2 regions of the Mycolicibacterium sp. XJ879 genome follow, and region 2 is predicted to be linked to the other one. Evidence: predicted binding sites of a transcription regulator. Region 2 holds the regulator's gene; the other holds the start of a gene.
What was found. Region 2 encodes LexA, which represses DNA repair genes until DNA is damaged. Its sites were predicted from a motif close to CGAACANNTGTTCG; they were not measured.
Positions count from the first base shown of each region.

Region 1: the regulator LexA is predicted to act here: its motif matches at 9,119-9,132, upstream of ABQF13_RS13320 (HNH endonuclease signature motif containing protein).

Region 1 covers NZ_JBEFTH010000005.1:99,382-110,405, reverse strand. Annotated here, with positions in the region: gene ABQF13_RS13375 (lipid-transfer protein) at 1-362, shown strand, start outside; gene ABQF13_RS13370 (hypothetical protein) at 381-695, shown strand; gene ABQF13_RS13365 (hypothetical protein) at 755-1,045, opposite strand; gene ABQF13_RS13360 (MmpL3/TtfA transport complex stabilizer) at 1,148-2,152, opposite strand; gene ABQF13_RS13355 (ATP-binding protein) at 2,601-3,062, opposite strand; gene ABQF13_RS13350 (STAS domain-containing protein) at 3,095-3,442, opposite strand; gene ABQF13_RS13345 (hypothetical protein) at 3,693-4,100, shown strand; gene fmdA (formamidase) at 4,106-5,488, opposite strand; gene ABQF13_RS13335 (hypothetical protein) at 6,021-7,619, shown strand; gene ABQF13_RS13330 (peptidoglycan recognition protein family protein) at 7,627-8,520, opposite strand; partial or broken gene ABQF13_RS13325 (DUF4344 domain-containing metallopeptidase) at 8,655-8,789, opposite strand; gene ABQF13_RS13320 (HNH endonuclease signature motif containing protein) at 9,137-10,528, shown strand; gene ABQF13_RS13315 (acyl-CoA synthetase) at 10,809-11,024, opposite strand, start outside.
Region 2 covers NZ_JBEFTH010000001.1:458,765-469,788, reverse strand. Annotated here, with positions in the region: gene sthA (Si-specific NAD(P)(+) transhydrogenase) at 49-1,455, shown strand; gene ABQF13_RS02360 (proteasome assembly chaperone family protein) at 1,555-2,544, shown strand; gene ABQF13_RS02355 (PhzF family protein) at 2,618-3,304, shown strand; gene nrdR (transcriptional regulator NrdR) at 3,321-3,788, opposite strand; gene ABQF13_RS02345 (LysM peptidoglycan-binding domain-containing protein) at 3,949-4,398, opposite strand; gene lexA (transcriptional repressor LexA) at 4,604-5,305, shown strand; gene ABQF13_RS02335 (sunset domain-containing protein) at 5,313-7,349, opposite strand; gene ABQF13_RS02330 (acyl-CoA dehydrogenase family protein) at 7,584-8,744, opposite strand; gene mbp1 (microaggregate-binding protein 1) at 8,916-9,158, shown strand; gene hflX (GTPase HflX) at 9,161-10,576, opposite strand; gene dapF (diaminopimelate epimerase) at 10,622-11,024, opposite strand, start outside.

The sequences.
Region 1 (11,024 bases), on a different contig from region 2:
ACGAGCAGTCCGGCCTCGGCCCGAGTGATTTCCAGGTGATCGAGCTGCACGACTGCTTCTCGGCCAACGAGCTGCTGCTCTATGAGGCGTTGGGCCTGTGCGCGGAGGGCGAGGCGCCGAAGCTGATCGACAACAACGACACCACCTACGGCGGGCGCTGGGTCGTCAACCCGTCCGGCGGGCTGATCTCCAAGGGCCACCCGCTCGGTGCGACGGGCCTTGCGCAGTGCGCCGAGCTGACGTGGCAGCTGCGCGGCACGGCCGACAAGCGGCAGGTCGACGGCGTCAACGCCGCGCTGCAGCACAATATCGGGCTCGGCGGCGCCGCTGTCGTCACCGCTTATCAGCGCGCCGAGCGCTGATAGGGGATCATTGATGCCATGCGCACCACATGGATCCTTGCCGGGGCCGCGGCTGTCGCGTACGCAACGATGGCCGCGCCCGCCGGTATCGCCACAGCCCAGGACGGCGAGTCAGCGCAGGACGTGATCAACAAGCTGCAGGACAGGGGCTACAACGTCACCATCGACAAGATCGGTACGGCACCGATGTCGGAATGTGTGGTGACCAGTGTCCGCAACCCGCAGCAGTTCACCCAGTTGATGCCTCTGCTCGGCGGCAGAAACGACGGCGTGCTCTTTCCGGTGACGATCAGTCAACCGATCTCGGTGTCGCTGGACTGCCGCCGCAACTAAGGGATCTCGGCGTATTTGGTCACGTTCAGCGTGACCAAATACGCCCAAACCGCTGTGTGTCACCGCCGTGAGCAGTCAGCCGTCACGGTGATCGAGCGTTCGGTGACCACCTGAATCCGGTCGTTGCCGCGACGCACGAATTCGGTTCGCTCCTTAGGCTTTCGGATATCGGTGATGACGCATTCGTCGAGCGTTGCGCTTCCGATCTTGTTGACCTTCACCTCGAAGCCCTGCGCCTCGAGCGTGGCGATGGTCAGGTCAGCCGACTCGGCCGACGCGACTGCCGGTACCGCGATTGCCCCGAAGGCTGCCGCGGCGATCCCGGCTAGTACCAACAGCGTTGCGCGCATGGCCGCGCCCCTTTCCGTTTGCGAAGGCCCCCATGGCCTTCACTGCGGTTCAACGGGACAACCGCGTGAGGGGTTCAACGGCGCCGAAAGAGTTTTTTCGCGCTAGACGGTGGCCGGCTCCAGCGGGGCAACTCCGGGCACCGCGATGGGATCGGTCGCCACGAAATCGGAGTACGTCAGCGGCGTGGCCGACTCGACGTCGAAGACGGTGACAACGCCGGCGTAGTCGGCGACGTGCAGGTGGTCACCGTCGACCGCGACGCTCGACGGCCGAGCGTCGGTGGTGATCGTGTGAACCACCTTGCGGGTCAGCGGACACAGCACCGCGACACCGTCGTAGTCGACGACGTATGCGCGGTTCTTGTCCGCGCCCATGACCAGCTGCGTCGGCGCGCCGCCGAGCTGGACCGTTCCGGTGATGCGGCCGGTCGCCAGCGCGATCACGTGCACGACGCCACCGCGGGTGCGGTCCGACGTCAGCACGTAGGCGATGCCATCGGCGACGGTGATGTCGCGGATCGGTGCGCCGATCTGCACGGCGCGCTCGACGCGCGTGGTCTCCACGTTGACGATCACGAGCGCGCTGCCGCGGGCGTCGGTGGTGCCCACGTACAGGCGTTTACCGCTGGCGTCTACCTCGACGGCGTCGATGCCGATCCCGGCGCCGGTGGCGATGTCGATGGTGCCCATCTGCTCTGCGGGCACGTCGATCACCGCGACGTCGGCGTAGCCGTCGCCGGTCCGCGCGGCGAACACCCGCTTACCGTCGGGGCTGACGGTCAACGCCGTGACGCTCAACGCCAGGTCATAAGTTGCGATGACGCTCTTGGCCGTGAGGTCGACCACCGAGACCTCGTCATGGGTCCACGACGATGTGCCGACGTACGCGCGGTCGTCTGCGACCGCCACCGCAACGGGCTCGCCCGGCACCGCGATGATGCTTTCCAAGGCCAGCGTGGTCGGGTCGAGCACCGAAATGCTGTCGTCGCCGAAATTGGCGGCCACGATCACGTCATCGGCGGCCGCGATGTCGCCGATCGGCCCTCGCCGCCCCTCGACGGCGCCCGCGAAGCTGACGTTCGTCTCATCTGAATCAGACGTCTTCATCTGCCTCATGGGCGCCACAAACTTAGCCATCTCCATCGGTGTACCTCCGCCGGCATGGCGTTCACCGGCCCTAGATTTCAAGTCTTCCTACGCCTTTGGCGCTGATTACCCACGAGTCTAGCGACGAACACCGACGCGTTTTCTCGCCGCAACCGTCAATCGGCGTCGACGCGTCAAAAGCTCTCAGACAGCGCTTAAGAAACTCTTCGTTATCCGTTCGTTACCCTTCGGCGGTTATCCGTAATGTGCCGGTAACGTGCGGCTTTACCGGTGGCTGAACGGATTCCGATATCGACGCCGAAAAGGCGCTCTCAGGTTCGCAATCGAAAAGTGAGCGACAAATCACAAACGACATGCCGGATTGGGTTCGCGTGCAACGTCAATCGCATCCAGTGCAACAGTGATTCACGTCACTTCAACCACCGATGACGGCGCGGACCACAACGTATCAAACCGACGCGCTGCAGGCGTTTTCGGTAACCGGCCCGCAATCGTCGAACTGCAACCGCACTTCGGTGCCGGTCGACTGCTTGGAGATCGTCGTGCGGTCGGCCAACGCACGCATCAGCGGAATACCGCGGCCGCGCGTATTCGGTTGCCCCTCGCCGTCGACGTAGCGCCAACTGCCGTGATCGGAGACCACAACCTCTAGCTGACGGTCAGCCGCGTAGTGACGGGCGTGCATCGTCATCGGGCCGGTGCCCCCGCGGTAAGCGAATTCCGCCGCGTTGGTGAGGGCTTCGTTGACGGCCAGCACGACGTCGTTGAACCTGGCCGGGTCGAGCGTGAAGTGCCTGCGCAGCCATCCGGACAGCTCGGAACGGAACTGCGCGACATTATGGGCGTGGGCAGTGTCGTTTCGGATGAGGCTCGCGTCCATCTCGCCCGCGGAGCAATTCGATTCGGACATCGTGCGAACTGATTACCCCGTCGCGGCTGAAGTCATGCGGCGAAGTTCTCGAGAGCGGCTTCAACCGTGGAATACATGGCGATCAGATCCGCGATACCGGTGATCTTGAGCGGTCGACTGGTCGCCGGTCCCTCAGCGACGACAGCAAACCGTATCTCGGTGCCCTCGACCTGATTGTGGGCCTCCATCAGCACCTGCATCCCGGCCGACCCGAGAAAGTCCACCTGGGTGAGGTCGACGATCAGACCCGCAGGATCCTTGGCCAAAGCCGCCTCGACGGCGCTTTTCAGCTCGGGGGCGGTGAGCATGTCGAGGTCACCGGACGCGGCGACCACCGCCACGCGTCCGACCCAGTTCTCGGTACAAAGCTGTCCGTCCAAACCTCACCTCTTACTTGGGGCGCCCGCAAAGCAACCTCATTCAACATCACGAGGCTGCAGTCTGAACCCGCCGCTAGAGTATCGACTTCGTCAACTCGATGCATCGACAGCACCCAGATGCGCCGGTGGCGGAGCAGATTCTTTGACATATCGGCAGGTCCGCTGCTCTGTCCTGGTCGTAAAACGCGCGGTGGGACCGCCCACGCGTTAGTGTCGGCGTACCTCAAAGCCCCCGAGTGAAGGGTGATCAATGGGTTCCAACTCCCTGTTCGCGCGACGAGTGATCATGGCTGCCGGGTTCGCGCTCGCAGCAGCGGCTCCGGTGGTCGGGGTGACACTGGCCGCGCCCGCCAGCCCTCCTTCCCATCTCGCCGACTGCCCGGCCGGAGAAGAGCCAGACAATTTCACCAGCCAGTGCATACCCCATCTGGTACCGAACTCGGCGGGTTCGGCTCCGGCTTCCGCCCCTGCGTCGGCGCCTGCGGACGCCGCCACGACGGGTGAGAGCCCGAGCATGTGCCCGCCGGGAGTCAGCGGCGCCGAGTGCGGCGGCTCGACCGGGGGCCAGGCCAGCTCGCCGCAGCCCGAGTTGCCCGCGGCGGTGCCCCCGCAGGAACCCGAACAGGAACTCGCCGAGGTCGTCACACCGGGTTACTGACGCCGCTAGCCCAACAACTTTCGCATCGCGTTACGTATCGGCCGGGCAGCACGGCCGCCAAGTTGCTGGGCAGTCGGCAGTAGGCTGCGCTTGTCTTTCGGTACCGCTCGCAAAACGCTGTCCTCGGGAAGACCGGAGGCGTCGCTGCGCGGTACGGCGACCGTCGAGACCACCTGGTGCGGACCTTCGGCTCGAGGTTTGACGTCGAAGTCGAAGATCGCCGTGGGCAGGTACACGGTGGCGCAGGTGTTGGGAATGTCGACCACGCTGGACAGGTGGCCCTCGATGGGTGCGGCGCCGAGCAGCAGGTAGGCCTGTTCGCGCGAGTAGCCGAACGCGGTCAGGTAGTCGATCGCGTTGAGGCAGGCACGCTGGTAGGCGACGAAGGGATCGAGGAATGTCTGCTTGCCGTCGCGGGTGACCGAAATCCCGGAGAACGTCAGCCACTCGTCGCACTGGGTTCCGGCGCCGCCGGGTACGAACAGTGGGTTCTCTCGAATCTTGTAGAGCGACATACCATCTGCGATGACGTCGACATGCAGGTCGATGTAGCCGCCCATTTCGATCGCGCCGCAGAAGGTGATTTCGCCGTCGCCTTGGGAGAAGTGCAGGTCTCCCACCGACAGGTTTGCGCCGTCGACGAACACCGGATAGAAGATGCGGCTGCCCTTGGTCAGATCCTTGATGTCCTGATTTCCCCCGTTTTCGCGGGGTGGCGCCGTCTGGGCGGCGACGACGGCCAGCCGAGCCACATCCTGCTCCGCCGTCTGCCCCAGCAGCGCTCCCTTGGCCATCGGCGGCAGCGCCAGTGGCGGGACGCGCACCGGTTTGGTGGCGATGAGCTTGGCTTCGCGCTTGTTCCACGTGGTGAGCAGTTGCGATGACGGCGCCGTACCCATCAAGCCGGGATGGGGCGCGCCGGCGAACTTCACGCCGGGGATGTGACGCGAAGTGGCATGGCCGTCGGAGAACTCCCACACCGCCTTGTAGGCGTCGGGGAACAGGTCTCCGAGGAATCCGCCACCGTTGCGCGGGGCGAAGATGCCGGTGTAGCCCCACCCCTGTCCGGCGAGCGGCCCGACGTCGCCTTCCGAGATGGGGCCGATGTCGACGATGTCGACCACGAGTAAGTCGCCGGGCTTGGCGCCGTCCACGGCGAACGGACCACTCAACTTGTGGCCCTCGTGGAACGGGGCGTTGAGGATGTCGTCGGCCGAGTCGGTATTGCCTATAGAACCGTCGAACCAGCCGCGGCAGTGCACGCGAAATGTCTGTCCGGGTCGCACACTCGCGACGGGCGGGATCTCAGGATGCCACCGGCTATGGCCAAGAACATCTTGCTCGTCGAATCGCTTGTCGGGATCGAGCGAGAAGATGACGTCAGGCATATTCGCCAGCGTACGGATCGGACTCGCCGCGCGAAGGGGTGACTTTTTGCAAGTCCGGCCCACCGGTCATTCCGCGGTGGGACACTTCTCGTGTCAGCTGAGTTCGGGGCTGGCGCTGGGAGGCTCGGCGATGAACATTTCGCCGCATAAATCCATGGCGACTGTTGTGATGGCAGCCGGAGTTCTTGCTGTACCCAGCACCGGTTCTGCCGACCCTCCCCCGCCGGTGACTCCGGTCAAGCCGCTCAGTTCGGCCGCGGCCATCGCCACAACGACCGTCATTCCCCCGATAACGCCGCACCCGCTGCTCAGCGTGGTAGCCAGCAGCTGGACACCCCTCGACGAACCTCCAAACAGCTTTGCGCCCTTCGCATTCGCTGCACCACTATCGAGAGATCCCGAAAACGTCACGCGGCCGAACAGGCCCGCGCTGCGTGCGCCTCAGCCGGTCGCGTTGATCGGAACGGGTGGCGCGCCTTCAAGATCAGGCGATCGCAGCACCGCGCTGCTTGTGCCGTCGTCCGCCAACTTCGTGACCGACTTCATCGCGTTCTTCATCAGCGATGGTGATGAGCCGGGCGAGAATGCCGGATTGCTCATCGGCAACGGCGCCGACGGTGTGGCACCCGGGCAAGCCGGCGGGCGCGGCGGCCTGCTTTTCGGCAACGGCGGAAACGGTGGCCCCGGTGGCCGAGGCGGAGACGCTGGTCTGATCGGCAACGGCGGCAACGGCGGAAACGGTGTTGACGACATTCAGTTGACGGGCAACGCAATTGGCGGCCCAGGAGGCGCCGGCGGCCGTGGCGGTCTGCTGTTCGGCAACGGCGGAACAGGCGGCAGAGGAGGTAACGCCGAAGGTGGGGCGAACGCCACCAGTGGCGCGGGCGGCGCCGGAGGCAACGCCGGACTGTTCGGCCGCGCCGGAGACGGTGGCGCCGGAGGGACGGCGAAGACGTCCGAAGACAGCGGTGGCGCGCTCGGCGGGGCGGGCGGCGACGGCGGCAACGTGCTCGGCATCGGCGCCGCGGGCAACGGGGGTGCCGGCGGCAACGCGGACTCCCTCGATCTGCACTCAGTCGGCACGACCGCGGGCGCTGGCGGCGACGGCGGCACCGTCGGGTTCATCGGACCCGGTGGAAACGGCGGCGCGGGCGGAATCGCCGATGGGTTCGCGGACACCGTCGCCGGTGCTGGCGGCCAAGGCGGCGATGGCGGTGCGTTCATCGGAGCCGGTGGCAGCGGCGGGGCGGGCGGTGACGCGTCGAGCGGCCGCGGCGCGGCCACGGCAGGGGACGGCGGCGACGGCGGCAGCGCCAAGCTGGTCGGAAGTGGCGGCGCAGGCGGTGACGGTGGTACGGCGCTGGGAGTAAACGGCAGTGACGCCGCAGGCGGATCCGGCGGCGACGGCGGCAACGGCGGTCTGTTGTTCGGCAGTGGCGCGGTCGGGGGCAACGGCGGTGCCGCAGAGGGCCTTCGGGCCGTCACGGGCGGCGCCGGCGGTCACGGCGGAAGCACCGGGCTCAACGGCAACGCGGGTGACGGCGGCGCAGGCGGTGCGGCCAAGACAACTGGCGACGGCAGCGACGCGATCGCGGGCGCGGGCGGCAACGGCGGCAGCGTTCTCGGTGTCGGCGACTCCGGTGACGGCGGTGACGGTGGCGGCGCGTCGGCGCTGGACCTGCACAGCAGCAGCACCCAGGGCGGCGACGGCGGCGCCGGTGGCAGTACCGCAGTCAGCGGCGCGGGCGGTGTTGGCGGCACAGGAGGCTCCGCTGCCGGATTCGCCAACACCGTCGGCGGCGACGGTGGTAACGGCGGCAATGGCGGCACGCTCAACGGAGACGGCGGGGCCGGTGGCACGGCAGGCAGCGCGACGGCCAACGGCGCCCTGAGCACTGCCGACGGAGGCAACGGCGGCGACGGCGGAAACGGCGGCGTCCTGTCGGCAGGAGGCGCGGGCGGTGATGGCGGCTCAGCGCTCGGCACCGCGCCGGACCGTGCGGGCGGCGACGGCGGTGACGGTGGCAACGGCGGCATCGGCGGGGGCGGTGACGGCGGCGATGGCGGGTCTCCCGGCGGCACCGGCGGTAGCGGCGGAAGTCCCGGCGGAATCGACGGCGCCGACGGCTGATGCCCGCTTAGCCGCGGCGAAATGCGGACGAAGCGGTGGTGACGGTCGGCGCAGGCACCAGGTCCAGTCGCAGCGCGGCAGCGGTGGCCGGGCCGACGATGCCGTCAACTGTCAAACCTGGGGTACGACGTTGGAACTCCCTGACGGCGGCTTCGGTCTGAGGTCCGAAGTCACCGTCTACCACGAGGTGGCCGGCGTACTCGCGATATGCGAACTTGAGTCGGCGCTGGAGTGCGGCGACCTGGGGCCCCTCGGAGCCGCGAAACAGCAAGACGTGCGCGTATTCGCCGACGGGCACGGGCGGTTGCGGGGTCTGCGCCGAGCCCGCGGTGTCGCCGATTCGCTTCTGGATATCCTGGCGCAGAATTTCCATGTCGATCGCGCCGGGATCCCACTTACCTTGGACGCGGCCCGCGTACTCCTTGTGCCCGATCGTGCGCGCAGAAGTCTGCGACAGTCGACGATTGATGGCCGCACAGCACTGCACCAGTGCGAAATACTGTGCGTCAGGCCAATTGTGGCGGTGCGGGGCCGTCGGGCTCGTGCCGCTGTTGGCGCATTCGATTCCGATCATGTGCCAGTTACCCATGTTCGTCGGAAGCCACGGGTACATACCGCGTCCGGCGTGCCATGCAACACCGACCGCCACGACGGTCACGGTGCCGTCGCGCGCGATGTGAAGCTGCGACAACGGCCCTGGCAGGTCGGGACGGCCGTAGGCGATCGAGGCGGCGGTGGCGTTGTCGGATCCGGTGTGGTGCACCATGACACCGCGGATGTCCTTGAAGTCTCCGTGACCGCGGTTCTGCCAGCCGGGAAACTCCACGAGGTCGACACCTTCGGCGCGCAGTACGTCGGCCAGCCAAACCGGATCGCCGGTCCAAGGTCTTGTCTGGGGCACGCAGAAGTCCTTTCGGGCTCAGTGCTTTTCGAGACGGTCCGCGCCTTGGCGGTCATACATCCACTGATACCCGATCTATGGGGTTCATTGCACGTCGATTTCGCTGACCCGCTTCGTCACCGACGGATGGCCCGCTACTTGAAGTAGGGATCCAGCAGCGTCGACCACGCCTTCTCGAGTTGAGCCCACTCGCCATCGCACCCCGACGCGCGGTCCTCAGGCAGCTGGCCGTCGCTGATCATGTCGGCGTTGGCTTCCGGATATGTCCCACTATTTGTATTACCGCAACATTTGTGACTCTTTTGAGCTCACAGCCGCACCTCCAGATACGTGGTGGCTCCGGCAAGGCCCCGCCCCGGACCCGTCGAACGGGTCGATCTCCCGCGCGCCCGCCGACCGATACAGCGCGTGCGCCGCGGTCATGAAGGCTCATGGCCTCGAGGCGGGCTGTGACATATCCCGCGGCCCGCGCCTCGCTGAGCAGTCGGTCGAACAACGCCGCGCGATCCCGTTGCCGCCGCCGGTAGGCCGAGTCATGCAAACCCCTTCTGTCACTTTGTTTTCTTTGGTCTCAGCACGAGGTTTTCTGTCAGTGCCTCGAACTAATGTTCGAGTCATGAGTTCGGGTGTGGTGTCGGATCGGGCAGCCGTTACGGCGGCTTTCGATGCGCTCGACACCGCGATCGACACGCTGCTCGACCTGTCTTTCGACGCGATTTCTGACCGCGAGAAAGTGAAGCTGGCGGTGCGGCTGGAGCGCAGTATGCGCCGCGTCCCGACCGTGGAGCATCGGTTGGTCAATGCGTTGGCGACCGAAGCCGATCCAGCCGCGCTGGGCGGCACCTCGCTGCCCGAGGTGCTGGCCACCACGCTGCGCATCTCCCACGATGCGGCCAAAAAGCGCGTCGAAGAAGCCGAGCTGCTGGGTCCGCGGCGCACATTGACCGGCCAGCCGCTCGAGCCGAAGATGCCGAACGTCGCCGCCGCTCAGCAGCGCGGCGACATCGGCGCCGAGCACGTGAAGATCATCTTCAAATTCTTCGACGAACTGCCCTCCTATGTGCCCGGCGACCTGTGGGACCATTTGGAGGCCCATCTCGCCGATTTGGCAAGCGGACTCGGCCCCACCCAGCTGCGCAAGTCCGCCAACAAGTTGGCCTATCTGGCCAACCAGGACGGCAAGCCGCCCACTGATGAGGAGCGAGCACGCAAGCGCGAGTTCACCATGCACCCGCAGGGCCCCGACGGGATGAGCAAGGTCACCGGCAACTTGGATCCCGAGGGGCGTGCCATTTTTGAGGCGATCTTCGCCAAATGGGCCGCACCCAGTCAGTGCAACCCGGATGACGAGACCCCTTGTGTCGACGGTGAACCTGATCCCAGCAAGGCGGCGGCCGATCTGCGCTCAGCCGGGCAACGCAGACACGACGCGCTCAAGGCAATGGGTCGGGCGTTGTTGGCCTCAGGTAAATTGGGACAGCACAACGGGTTACCCGCCACCATCATCGTGTCCACCACACTGCAGGATCTGGAGGCCGGTGCCGGCCAGGCCGTCACCGGAGGCGGATCGCTGTTGCCGATGAGTGACCTGATCCGGCTGGCCAGCCACGCCTACCACTATCTCGCGGTATTCGACAAGCACACCGAGCAAGCGCTCTACCTCGGCCGCACCAAACGCTTCGCGGCGCCGGGACAGCGGATTGTGTTGCACGCCAAGGAGCGCGGATGTTCGCGTCCAGGGTGCACGGTGCCGGGGTATTGGAGCCAGGTTCATCATGTCGAGGGCTGGGCCGCCGATGACGGGCCTACCGACATCGACAAGCTCACCTTCGCCTGCGGCCCCGACAACCGCCTCGTCGAAAAGGGCGGCTGGACCACCCGTAAGCGGGCCGACGGCCGCACCGAGTGGATTCCACCACCACACCTCGATACCGGCCAAGCCCGTGTCAACAACTACCATTTTCCCGAGAGATATCTACGGCCCGACGACGATGACGACGACCCGTAGCTCTCGAACGCGACCCGTCCTCCGGGTCGCGGTCTACACCGGCCGCAAAACCAAGAGCGTCCGGTGGGCTTTCTGCTGCCTACAGCTAGGTACCACACGAAAAGCGCCGCTGCACTTCCGACATCGGAGTACAGCAGCGCATTTTGTTGTCCGACAGCGGTGGCCGGCTATCAGCGCAGCAGGCCCTGCATAGCGTATTTCACGAGACTGTTGGCCGACGCCACGGTGTACTGCAGGGCTTGGCCACCGGTTAACGGTCTAGGAGAGGCTCCGGCCGACCTCAGCCCTCGATGTCCATGTCGGCCAGCGCCCGGCGTACCAGCTTTCCGGTGGCGTTTCGGGGTAGCTCGTCGATGAAGACCACATCGCGAGGCACCTTGTGCCGCGCCAAGTTATCTTTCACGTACTGCTTGATCTCTGCGGCGTCTTGCGCGGCGCCGGGCTCGGCAACTATGAAGGCGCACAACCGCTTTCCAAACTCGGCGTCATCAACACC
Region 2 (11,024 bases):
CGCGCTGCATGACGGGTGCGACTGGCGTACACCTTTTGCATGGGTTCCATGCTCGAGTACGACCTCGTGGTCATCGGTTCCGGTCCGGGCGGGCAGAAGGCCGCGATCGCCGCGGCGAAGCTGGGCAAGACGGTCGCGGTCGTCGAACGCGGCCGCATGCTCGGTGGCGTCTGCGTCAACACCGGGACCATCCCGTCCAAGACACTGCGCGAGGCCGTGGTGTACCTCACCGGCCTGAGCCAGCGCGAGTTGTACGGAAGCAGTTACCGCGTCAAGGAGAAGATCACCCCGGCCGACCTGCTGGCACGCACCACCCATGTGATCGGCAAGGAGCAAGACGTCGTCCGCGCGCAGTTGATGCGCAACCGCATCGACCTGATCCAGGGCCACGGCCGGTTCATCGACGCCCACACCGTGCTGGTCGAGGAGCCGACCCGCGGCGAGCGCACCACGGTCAGCGGCGATTACATCGTGATCGCCACGGGCACCAAACCGGCCCGCCCCGCCGGCGTCGAGTTCGACGAGGAACGGGTGCTCGACTCCGACGGCATCCTCGACCTCAAGTCGCTGCCGTCCACGATGGTGGTCGTCGGTGCCGGGGTAATCGGGTTGGAGTACGCATCGATGTTCGCCGCGCTCGGCACCAAGGTCACCGTCGTCGAGAAGCGCGACAGCATGCTGGACTTCTGCGACCCCGAGATCGTGGAAGCACTGCGGTTTCACCTGCGCGACATCGCGGTGACGTTCCGGTTCGGTGAGGAGGTGACCGCCGTGGACGTCGGGTCCGCGGGCACGGTCACCACACTGGCCAGCGGCAAGCAGATTCCCGCCGAGACCGTGATGTATTCGGCCGGCAGACAGGGCCAGACCGACAAGCTCGACCTGGGCAACGCCGGGATGCAGACCGATGACCGCGGCCGCATCGCCGTCGACAGCAACTACCAGACCAAGATCGACCACATCTACGCCGTCGGCGACGTGATCGGGTTCCCCGCGCTGGCCGCCACGTCGATGGATCAGGGCAGGCTCGCGGCCTGTCACGCGTTCGGCGAACCCGCCAAGGGAATGACCGACCTGCAGCCGATCGGCATCTACTGCATTCCGGAGGTGTCCTATGTCGGCGCCACCGAGGTCGAACTGACCCGCAACGCCGTTCCCTACGAAGTCGGGGTGGCACGCTACCGCGAACTGGCCCGCGGGCAGATCGCCGGCGACTCCTACGGCATGCTCAAATTGCTGGTGTCCACCGACGACCTCAAGCTGCTCGGCGTGCACATCTTCGGCACCAGCGCCACCGAGATGGTGCACATCGGCCAGGCCGTAATGGGCTGCGGCGGCACGGTGGAGTACCTGGTCGACGCGGTGTTCAACTACCCGACATTCTCCGAGGCCTACAAGGTCGCGGCGCTGGACGTGATGAACAAACTGTGGGCGTTGAACCACTTCCGCGCCTGAGGAATGTTTGCTCGCCCAGCGGGAACGCAACGACTCAGAAATCAGTTGGAACGATAGAAGCGCTAATGTCTTGGCACCGCGGTGAGGAGACGAAAACAAATGACCGATAGTCCAGGCAGTCCTGAACAGCAGTACCAGCCGGAGCAGACCGGCATGTACGAACTCGAGTTCCCGGCGCCCAAACTGTCCTCTGCAGACGGCCGCGGACCGGTGATGATCCACGCGCTCGAGGGCTTCTCCGACGCCGGCCACGCCATCCGGCTGGCCGCGCAGCACCTGCGCGACACCCTCGACACCGAGTTGGTGGCGTCGTTCGCCATCGACGAGCTGCTGGACTACCGCTCCCGGCGTCCGCTGATGACCTTCAAGACCGACCACTTCACCAACTACGAAGACCCCGAACTCAACCTCTACGCGCTGCGCGACAGCGTCGGGACGCCGTTCCTGCTCCTCGCCGGGATGGAGCCCGATCTGCGGTGGGAGCGGTTCATCACCGCAGTGCGGCTGCTGGCCGAACGGCTCGGGGTGCGCCGGGTGATCGGGCTGGGCACCATCCCGATGGCAGTCCCCCACACGCGCCCGATCACGCTCACAGCGCATTCCAACGACAAAGAGCTGATCGCCGACCACCAACCATGGGTCGGCGAGGTACAGGTGCCCGCCAGCGTGTCCAACCTGTTGGAGTTCCGGATGGCCCAGCACGGCCACGAAGTGGTCGGGTTTACCGTGCACGTCCCGCACTACCTGGCGCAGACCGCCTACCCCGCGGCCGCAGAAGCGTTGCTGGCCGAGGTCGCCAAGAGCGGGTCACTGCAGCTTCCGCTGGACGCTCTGGTCGAGGCGGGCGCCGAAGTGCTGATGAAGGTGAACGAACAGGTCGAAGACAGCAGCGAGGTCGCCCAGGTGGTGACCGCGCTGGAGCGCCAGTACGACGCGTTCGTCGCGGCCCAGGAGAACCGGTCGCTGCTGGCGCGTGATGAGGAGCTGCCCAGCGGCGACGAGCTCGGCGCCGAGTTCGAACGGTTCCTCGCTCAACAGTCCGATGACAAGTCCACGGATCCCTTCCAGGACGGCGACGACACCCGCTAGCGGTGCGAGGCGCCCAGAGCCCCTCACCCTCGGGGCCGGTCGACGCCAGCCGGGCACAAAGTAGCATCGGCGCATGGCCATCGACGTGACCGTGTTGCGGGTTTTCACCGACCCCGGCGGCAAGCACGGAAATCCGCTCGGCGTCGTCGACGCCGGCACCGTGGACCCTGACGATCGGCAGCGGATCGCCACCCAATTGGGTTACAGCGAAACCGTGTTCGTCGAACGTCCGCAGCCAGGAACCAACACCGCGCACGCCCGCATCTACACGCCGAGCACCGAGATGCCCTTCGCCGGGCATCCGACCGTCGGCGCCGCGTGGTGGTTGCGCGAACAGGGCACGCCGATCCACACGCTGCGGGTGCCGGCCGGCATCGTCCAGGTGGGCTACGCCGACGAGCTGACCGCGGTCAGCGCACGTTCGGAGTGGGCGCCGGAGTTCGCGATCCACGACGTCACCTCGACCGAGGAGTTGCTGGACGCCGACCCCGCCGACTATCCCGACGACGTGAGCCACTACCTGTGGACGTGGCTCGACCGCGACAAGGGGGTGGTGCGGTCGCGGATGTTCGCGACCGACCTAGGCGTGCCCGAAGACGAGGCCACCGGCTCGGCGGCGGCACGCATGACCGACTACCTCAGCCGGGACCTGACCATCGTGCAGGGCAAGGGTTCCGAGATCTACACCCAGTGGAGCGCCGAAGGTTGGGTGCGCATCTCGGGACGCGTGGTCAGCGACGGCGCCCGCCACATCGACTGAGCGTCGGCATCCGGCCTCAGCCGGCGGACGGCTGGGGAGCCTCACGATGGGCCCGCAGCGCTTCGATCTCGCGTTCGAAGTCTTCCGCTGAGCTGAAACCCCGGTACACGGAGGCGAACCTCAGATAGGCGACCTCATCGAGCTCGCGCAGCGGGCCCAGAATGGCGAGCCCGACCTCGTGGCTGGGCACCTCGGGGCCGGCCGCCCGCACGGTGTCCTCGACCTGCTGGGCGAGCAAGTTCAACGCGTCATCGTCAACCTGGCGGCCCTGACAGGCCCGCCGGACACCGTCGACGACCTTTTCGCGGCTGAACGGCTCGGTGACCCCGCTGCGCTTGACCACCGCGAGCACCGCCGTCTCCACCGTGGTGAACCGCTTGCCGCACTCCGGACACGAGCGGCGTCGGCGGATAGCCTGACCTTCGTCGGTCTCGCGGGAATCGACCACCCGCGAATCGGGATGGCGACAGAACGGACAGTGCATCACCGCTCCTTCGCCACGCCAACACACGACTACCTGGGACGACTCTGAGCGTACCTGCGCCGCACCCCGATGGCCCAGCGCCGGGGCGAATCGGGCATACCTGGCCGAAATGTCGACGAACACCGGTGTGCGGCACCTCTTTTCAGCGCCCACGATGTCGTCAGCCGACCGGCGTGATGAGCGTCTGGCCCGCGTCCAGCACCGCGGAGTCGAGTTCGTTGAGCTCACGGATCCGTTCCACCACCGCGCCGACCGGCGCGTCGGGCGCCACCCGCGCAGCCACCTGGTTCAGCGTTTCCCCGGTGTGCACCTGCACCACCGCGAGCCGATCCGGCACCGCGGCAGGGCTACCGACCACCCCGCCGAACTGCGCGACCAGTCCGAGCCACACCGTGATCGCCGCTGCAATCAGCGCGAGAACCACCGTGGTGGCCGGGGTGATCGGGCGGCGCCGATGCGGTGCCCGCGACACCACCACACCGCTCCCCCGATACCTGATCGGCGCCCCGCCCGGCCGCCGGGTCGGCCGCCTCCGTCGTGCGCCGGACGGCCGGACACCCGGCCTGGCCGCGGGTGCCGCCGAATTCTTCCGGGTTTCGATGATCGTCATCTGCCTGCCTCCCACTCGCGTCGTTCGCTCCTGTGTTCGAAGATAGTCGATCACATGTTCGATTAATAGAACGTGTGATCGAACTGTTGCAAACGATAGCGAGGCGGTCTGACAAATCCGGGCGCGCGAATGCCGCTCGGGTTGCTCGCGACACGCGTCGAACACATGTTTGATTAATCGTCGGCGGCGCGTTACATTCGGCGCCATGGATTCCAGCAGCGATTCCCCCGGCGATACCGACAACACCGGTGCGCGCCGACGGCCCGACACGGGTCTGACCGAGCGTCAGCGCACCATCCTCGAGGTCATCCGCGCCTCGGTCAGCACCCGCGGATATCCGCCGAGCATCCGGGAAATCGGTGATGCGGTCGGCCTGACGTCGACATCGTCGGTGGCTCATCAGCTGCGCACGCTGGAGCGCAAGGGCTATCTGCGCCGCGACCCCAACCGGCCCAGGGCCGTGGACGTCCGGGGGGTCGACGACCACGTGATGCCGGCAGTCACCGAGGTGGCAGGCTCCGACGCGCTACCTGAACCGACCTTCGTGCCGGTGCTCGGCCGCATCGCTGCGGGTGGGCCGATCCTGGCCGAGGAGGCCGTCGAGGATGTGTTCCCACTGCCGCGTGAGCTGGTCGGCGAGGGGTCGTTGTTCCTGCTCAAGGTCGTCGGTGAATCGATGGTGGACGCCGCGATCTGCGACGGGGACTGGGTGGTCGTCCGTCAGCAGAACGTCGCCGAAAACGGTGACATCGTCGCGGCGATGATCGACGGTGAAGCAACGGTCAAGACATTCAAACGCACCAGCGGCCAGGTGTGGCTGATGCCGCACAATCCCGCGTTCGACCCGATCCCCGGCAACGAGGCGGCCGTGCTCGGCAAGGTCGTGACCGTGATCCGTAAGGTCTAGTCGGCACCTAGTCGGCGCGGACGAAGCCGTTCGCGCGCGCGAATTCTTCGCTGGTGAACCAGATTTCGGCCCGCGTATCCTCATAGCCCACGGTGTCGGGTAGCCAGTACCGGCCCGACTGCGTGTCGGCCTTGATCGGATAACCCTCCGGCGCGTCGTTGGAGTCGTCGAGGGGCAGGCGGAACGCCGGCTGTGCGGGCTCGGGCTCCTCGGGCTCGATGCGGGCGTGCCGACCCGTGTCGGTCAGCGCGCTACGTTCGGCCTCCGTGGGCACCCGCGTCGGCGCAGTGTCGACGTTGTCGGGGTCTTCCTCGTCGAACTCCGCCGCCGGCGGTTCGTCCGCGGCTTCGGGTTCTGGTTCTGCGTCGACGGGCGGTGGCGCTTCCCACGGGCTCGACGACACCGGCTCTGGGGTGGCAGCGTCGTCGGTCGGCGATGACAGCGAGTCCAAGCCCTCACGCGCGTAGCGGTCGCCGAACAACGCCGCGTCGTAGTCGTCGCCGAACACCCCGGGTTCCGGGGCGTCCGCTGCGCTGTAGGCGGGTACGTCGTCGTCCCCGGCGCTGTACAGGGATGCCACGTCGTCGTCGCCTGCGCTGTACAGAGGTGCGGCGCCGTCGTCTGCGCCGAACCGCTCCTGGTCGTACCCGCCGTCGTCCAGCCCATCGCGGCCCAGTGCGAACTCGTCGTCATCGCCGCCGCGGCGGTTGCGCAGCGTCGCAAAGGCCACCAACCCGATCAGTATCAGCGCGGGCACGATGGCCAGCAGCCACCACCAGCTCCACTGAAAACCGTTGCCGTCGTTACCGTTTACGCCTTGCGCCGACGGGGGTGCGGCGGGCGCGGTCTGGCCCGGTACCTCCATCCCGGCCAGTTGCGGCGCCAGGTTGGCCGGCTCGGTGGTAAACGAGTTCGTCGACCGGTCCCACGAGATGGCGCCCTCGCTGAACCGCTGCGTGATGACGTCGCCGTCCTCGGACTGATCGGCAGTGGGAGCCCCGAGCGGGCCCTCGCCGCCGCCCAATTCGGCCCATGCCGCGTTGATCGGGCCGCGCACGATGACCGCACCGTAGTCGGGGGTCCAGAAGATGACCGGCTTGTCCTCGGCGCCGAACGTGCTCATCCGGCTGTTGGTGATGCCGCCGTCGACCTCGCCGGTGACCGGGAATCCGAGATCGCCCTCGGGCCCTCCGACGCTTTCGTACTTGTCGAGTACCTGACCGGTCAGGACGTTCGCACCGGTGTCCGGTGAGTAGAAGATCTTGCCGCCTGCGAAGTTCTGGGCGAGGCCGTCGGCGCCGATGGGATACGGCGGGCCTTCGGCGGCGCCGAGCGGCCCCATCGGCCCGCCCGCAGCCCGTCGTGCGGCGTTGATCGCGGCTACCGGGTCCTCCGGGATCTGCAAGTCCTCCAATTGGGCGGCCAGCTCCGGTGGCACGGTGGTGAAGGTTTTGGTCTTGGTGTTGTAGGTGATCTCGCCGCCGGAGAATTTCTGGCTGACGATGTCGCCCTGGTAGCGCTCATCCTCGGTGGGCACGCCCAGCGGTCCCGACGATCCGCCGAGTTCGTCCCACGCCGCGTTGATCGGTCCGCGGACGACATGCGCGCCGGTGTCGGGTGTCCAGAAGATCACCGGGTTGTCGCTGGCGCTGAACGTGGAGTTGCGGCTGTTGGGGGCGCGTCCGGGGCTTTCGTCAATTTTGGGGAATCCCAGGTCGCCGTCGGCGGCCCCGCCCAACGATTCGTACTTATCCAGGATCGCGCCCGTCATGAAGTGCGCGCCGGTGGCCGGGGTGAAGAACATCTTGCCGCCGGCGAAATCCTGGGCGAAGCCCTCGCCGACGGCATAGACCTCGCCCTGCCTGGGCCCGAGCACGCCGCCGTCGCCGCCGCTGGCCTCCCAGGCGGCCGTGATCGCAGTGTTGGCTTCGACCTCCGGCTGGGCCGACGCGGCCGGCGCCGTCAAGACCAACGCCGCCACCGACAACAGGCCGACGGCCAACTGGCCGATCCGCCACCTACGCCGGGTCCCATGCCCGCTCATCAGATCCTCCCGCGGTCGGCGCCTGATTCCTGATTCGGTACCGCGCCGTCAACTGTGCCGTCAAATGGCGTCAACAACGAGAGGAACACGCCGACCTTGGAGAGAAAATACCTGGCCGGTGCGGGAAAGTTTCGAACACCTGGCAAGTCGTGCCCGCCGACAACGGTCGAATTTCACGTCTTCGGAAAATGCTGCCCGAGCTATTCGGCCAGGCCACAGCTGGATTCTTCGCAGTCAGACACCCAATGAACGGCCGACGATCTCCTTCATGATCTCGGTCGTGCCGCCGTAAATGGTCTGTACGCGAGCGTCCAGATAGGCGCGGGCAACCGGATATTCCCGCATATAACCGTAGCCGCCGTGCAATTGCAGGCACCGGTCGATCAAATACACCTGCTTCTCCGTCGAATACCATTTCGCCATCGCGGCCTGCTCGGCGGTTAGCTTCCCGTCGAGGTGCAGGCGGATGAACTCATCGACCATGATCCGTACCGCCGTGGCTTCGGTGGCGAGCTCGGCAAGCAGGAACCGACTGTTCTGCTGGCTGCCGATCGGACGGCCGAAAGCCTTGCGCTCCTTGGCATATTGCAGGGTGAGCTCCAGCGTCGACTCCATTGCCGCCGCGGCGATCACCGCAATGCCGATGCGCTCCTGCGGCAGGTTCTGCATCAGGTAGACGAAGCCCTGACCCTCCTCGCCGAGTAGGTTTTCGGCCGGCACTCGCACGTCGGTGAACGACAGTTCGGCGGTGTCCTGGGCATCCAGCCCGATCTTGTCGAGTTTGCGGCCGCGTTCGAATCCGGCCATGCCGCGTTCGACCACCAACAGCGAAAATCCCATCGCTCCCTTGTCCGGGTCGGTGCAGGCGACGACGATCACCAGGTCGGCGTGGATGCCGTTGGTGATGAACGTCTTGGCCCCGTTGAGGATGTAGTGGTCACCGTCTTTGACGGCGCGGGTCTTGATTCCCTGTAGGTCGCTGCCGGTGCCCGGTTCAGTCATCGCGATCGCGGTAATGGTTTCGCCGGAGCAGAACTTCGGCAGCCACCGCTGCTTCTGCTCCTCGTTAGCCAGCTTGATCAGGTACGGGGCCACCACATCGTTGTGCAGGCCGAAACCCAGTCCGCTGTAGCCGCCCGCGGTGGTCTCCTCGACCACCACTGCGTTGTAGCGGTAGTCGGGGTTGCCGCCCCCGCCGTACTCCTCGGGCACGGCCATCCCGAGGAAGCCCTGCTTGCCTGCTTCCAGCCAGACGTTGCGGTCGACGATCTTGTCCTGTTCCCACTGTTCGTGGTGCGACGCGACGTGGCGGTCCAGAAACGCCCGGTACGACTCGCGGAACAGGTCGTGCTCGGGCTCGAAAAGGGTGCGCTCGTATTGGACGACGCCGGCCATGGGAAACCTCCGGTCGGAAATTCGATGAATCCGCAAATTTACCCCAGCCAACCGGATGGTCGGCGGCCTGCGCGCGTGGGGCAGCGCCGTGACGTCGGCCACGACTGGTTTAGCGACGGAGTCGTTCGGGGAATCTGCGGAGCACACCAACCCGCCAGGGAGGAAACAGCGATGTCGGACGACAACAAAAGCGGTCCCGAGGAAGGGATCAAGGGCGTCGTGGAAGGCGTCAAGGGCAAGGCCAAAGAGGTCGCTGGCGCGGTAGCGGGCCGCGACGACCTGTACCGCGAGGGCAAGGCCCAGCAGGACAAGGCCGATGCGCAGCGCAACGCCGCGCAGAAGGAAGCCGAAGCCGAAAGTGCCCGCGCCGCGGCCGAAACCGCTGAGAAACGACAGGAAACCGAGCAGAGGTAACGCTAGAACGTCGCGTATGCGCGCAGGCTGGCCGCCAACGGGATCGGCACGCGCGCCTTGATTCTCGTGCCATCGGCGGTGTGCTCAGTGGCGTCGATTCGCCCGTCGGCGTGCAGCTTGTTGACGAGATCGCCTCGGTCATACGGAATTGTCACGTCCACCGCCGTGTCGGTCGGGGTGATCATCTCAGCCATCCGCGACTGCAGCCGATCCAGCCCGTCACCGGTGTGTGCGGAGACGAACACCGCATCCGGAAGCGCCCGGCGCAGCTGTGCCAGCGCGAGATCGCTGGCGACGTCGATTTTGTTGACCACCAACAACTCTGGGACCGCCTGGAGGTTGCGCTCGGCGATCACCTCGTTGATCACTTCCCGTACGGCGTTGATTTGGGCCAACGGGTTGCCGTCAGATCCGTCGACGACGTGCACCAGCAGGTCGGCGTCGCCGACCTCCTCCAGGGTGGAGCGGAACGCCTCCACCAGCTGGGTGGGCAGGTGTCGCACGAACCCGACGGTGTCGGTCAGCACGAACGGCCGGCCGTCGTCGAATTGTCCTCGCCGCGTTGTGGGCTCGAGCGTGGCGAACAACGCGTTCTCCACCAGCACCCCGGCGCCGGTCAGCGCGTTGAGCAGGCTGGACTTGCCCGCGTTGGTGTAGCCCACGATTGCGATCGAGGAAATCTCGCTGCGCCGACGCCCGCTGCGCTGGGTGTCGCGGACCTTCTTCATGTCCTTGATGTCGCGGCGCAGCTTGGCCATCCGCTCGCGGATGCGGCGGCGGTCGGTTTCGATCTTGGTCTCGCCGGGTCCGCGCAGACCCACGCCGCCGCCGGCACCGCCCGCACGGCCACCAGCCTGCCGCGACATCGATTCGCCCCAGCCACGCAGCCGCGGCAGCATGTACTCCATCTGCGCCAGCGATACCTGTGCCTTGCCTTCCCGGCTGGTGGCGTGCTGGGCGAAGATGTCAAGGATCAGCGCGGTCCGGTCGATCACCTTGACCCTGACCGCCTTTTCCAGCGCGGTGAGCTGCGCGGGGCTGAGCTCACCATCGGCGATGACGGTGTCGGCGCCGGTGGCCAGCACCACCTCGCGCAGTTCCTGGGCCTTGCCGGAGCCGATATAGGTCGCGGGATCGGGCTTGTCGCGGCGCTGGATCAGCCCTTCGAGCACCTCCGAGCCCGCTGTCTCGGCCAGCGCGGCCAGTTCGGCCAGGCTGGCCTCGGCGTCGGCCGCGCTGCCTTCGGTCCACACACCCACCAGCACGACGCGCTCCAGCCGCAGCTGGCGGTACTCGACCTCGGAGACGTCGGCCAGCTCCGTGGACAGGCCGGCGACACGGCGTAGCGCGGTACGGTCTTCGAGAGCGAGCTCACCCGTGCTGGGTGTGCCGTCGATGGGAAACTCGGGATACGTCATAGGCGAATCAAGGTTCGCACGGAGATCACTTTTCATGCACCTCAATTAACGCTGGGCAGCGCGCCACCATTCCTCCGATACCTCGCCGTGGGCCACCAGCACCGACGGACCACGCAGGTAGCTGCTGGCGTCGGTGACGGTGACGGTGACCTCGCCGCCGGGTACGCGCACGTCCAGCGTGCCCGTGGTGGCGCCGGCGAACGCCAGGGCGGCGACGGCCGCGGCGACGGTTCCGGTTCCGCACGAACGTGTTTCGCCGACACCGCGTTCGTGTACCCGCATCGACACCGCACCGTCAGCCGGCGCGGTCAGCACCTCGACGTTGACCCCGTCGGGGAACTGCACCCGGTCGAAGGACACCGGCGCCGCGACGTCCAGCGCGGCCAACTCATCAAGGGTCAGGTCGGGATCCACGCACGCCAGATGCGGGTTGCCCACGTCGATCGCC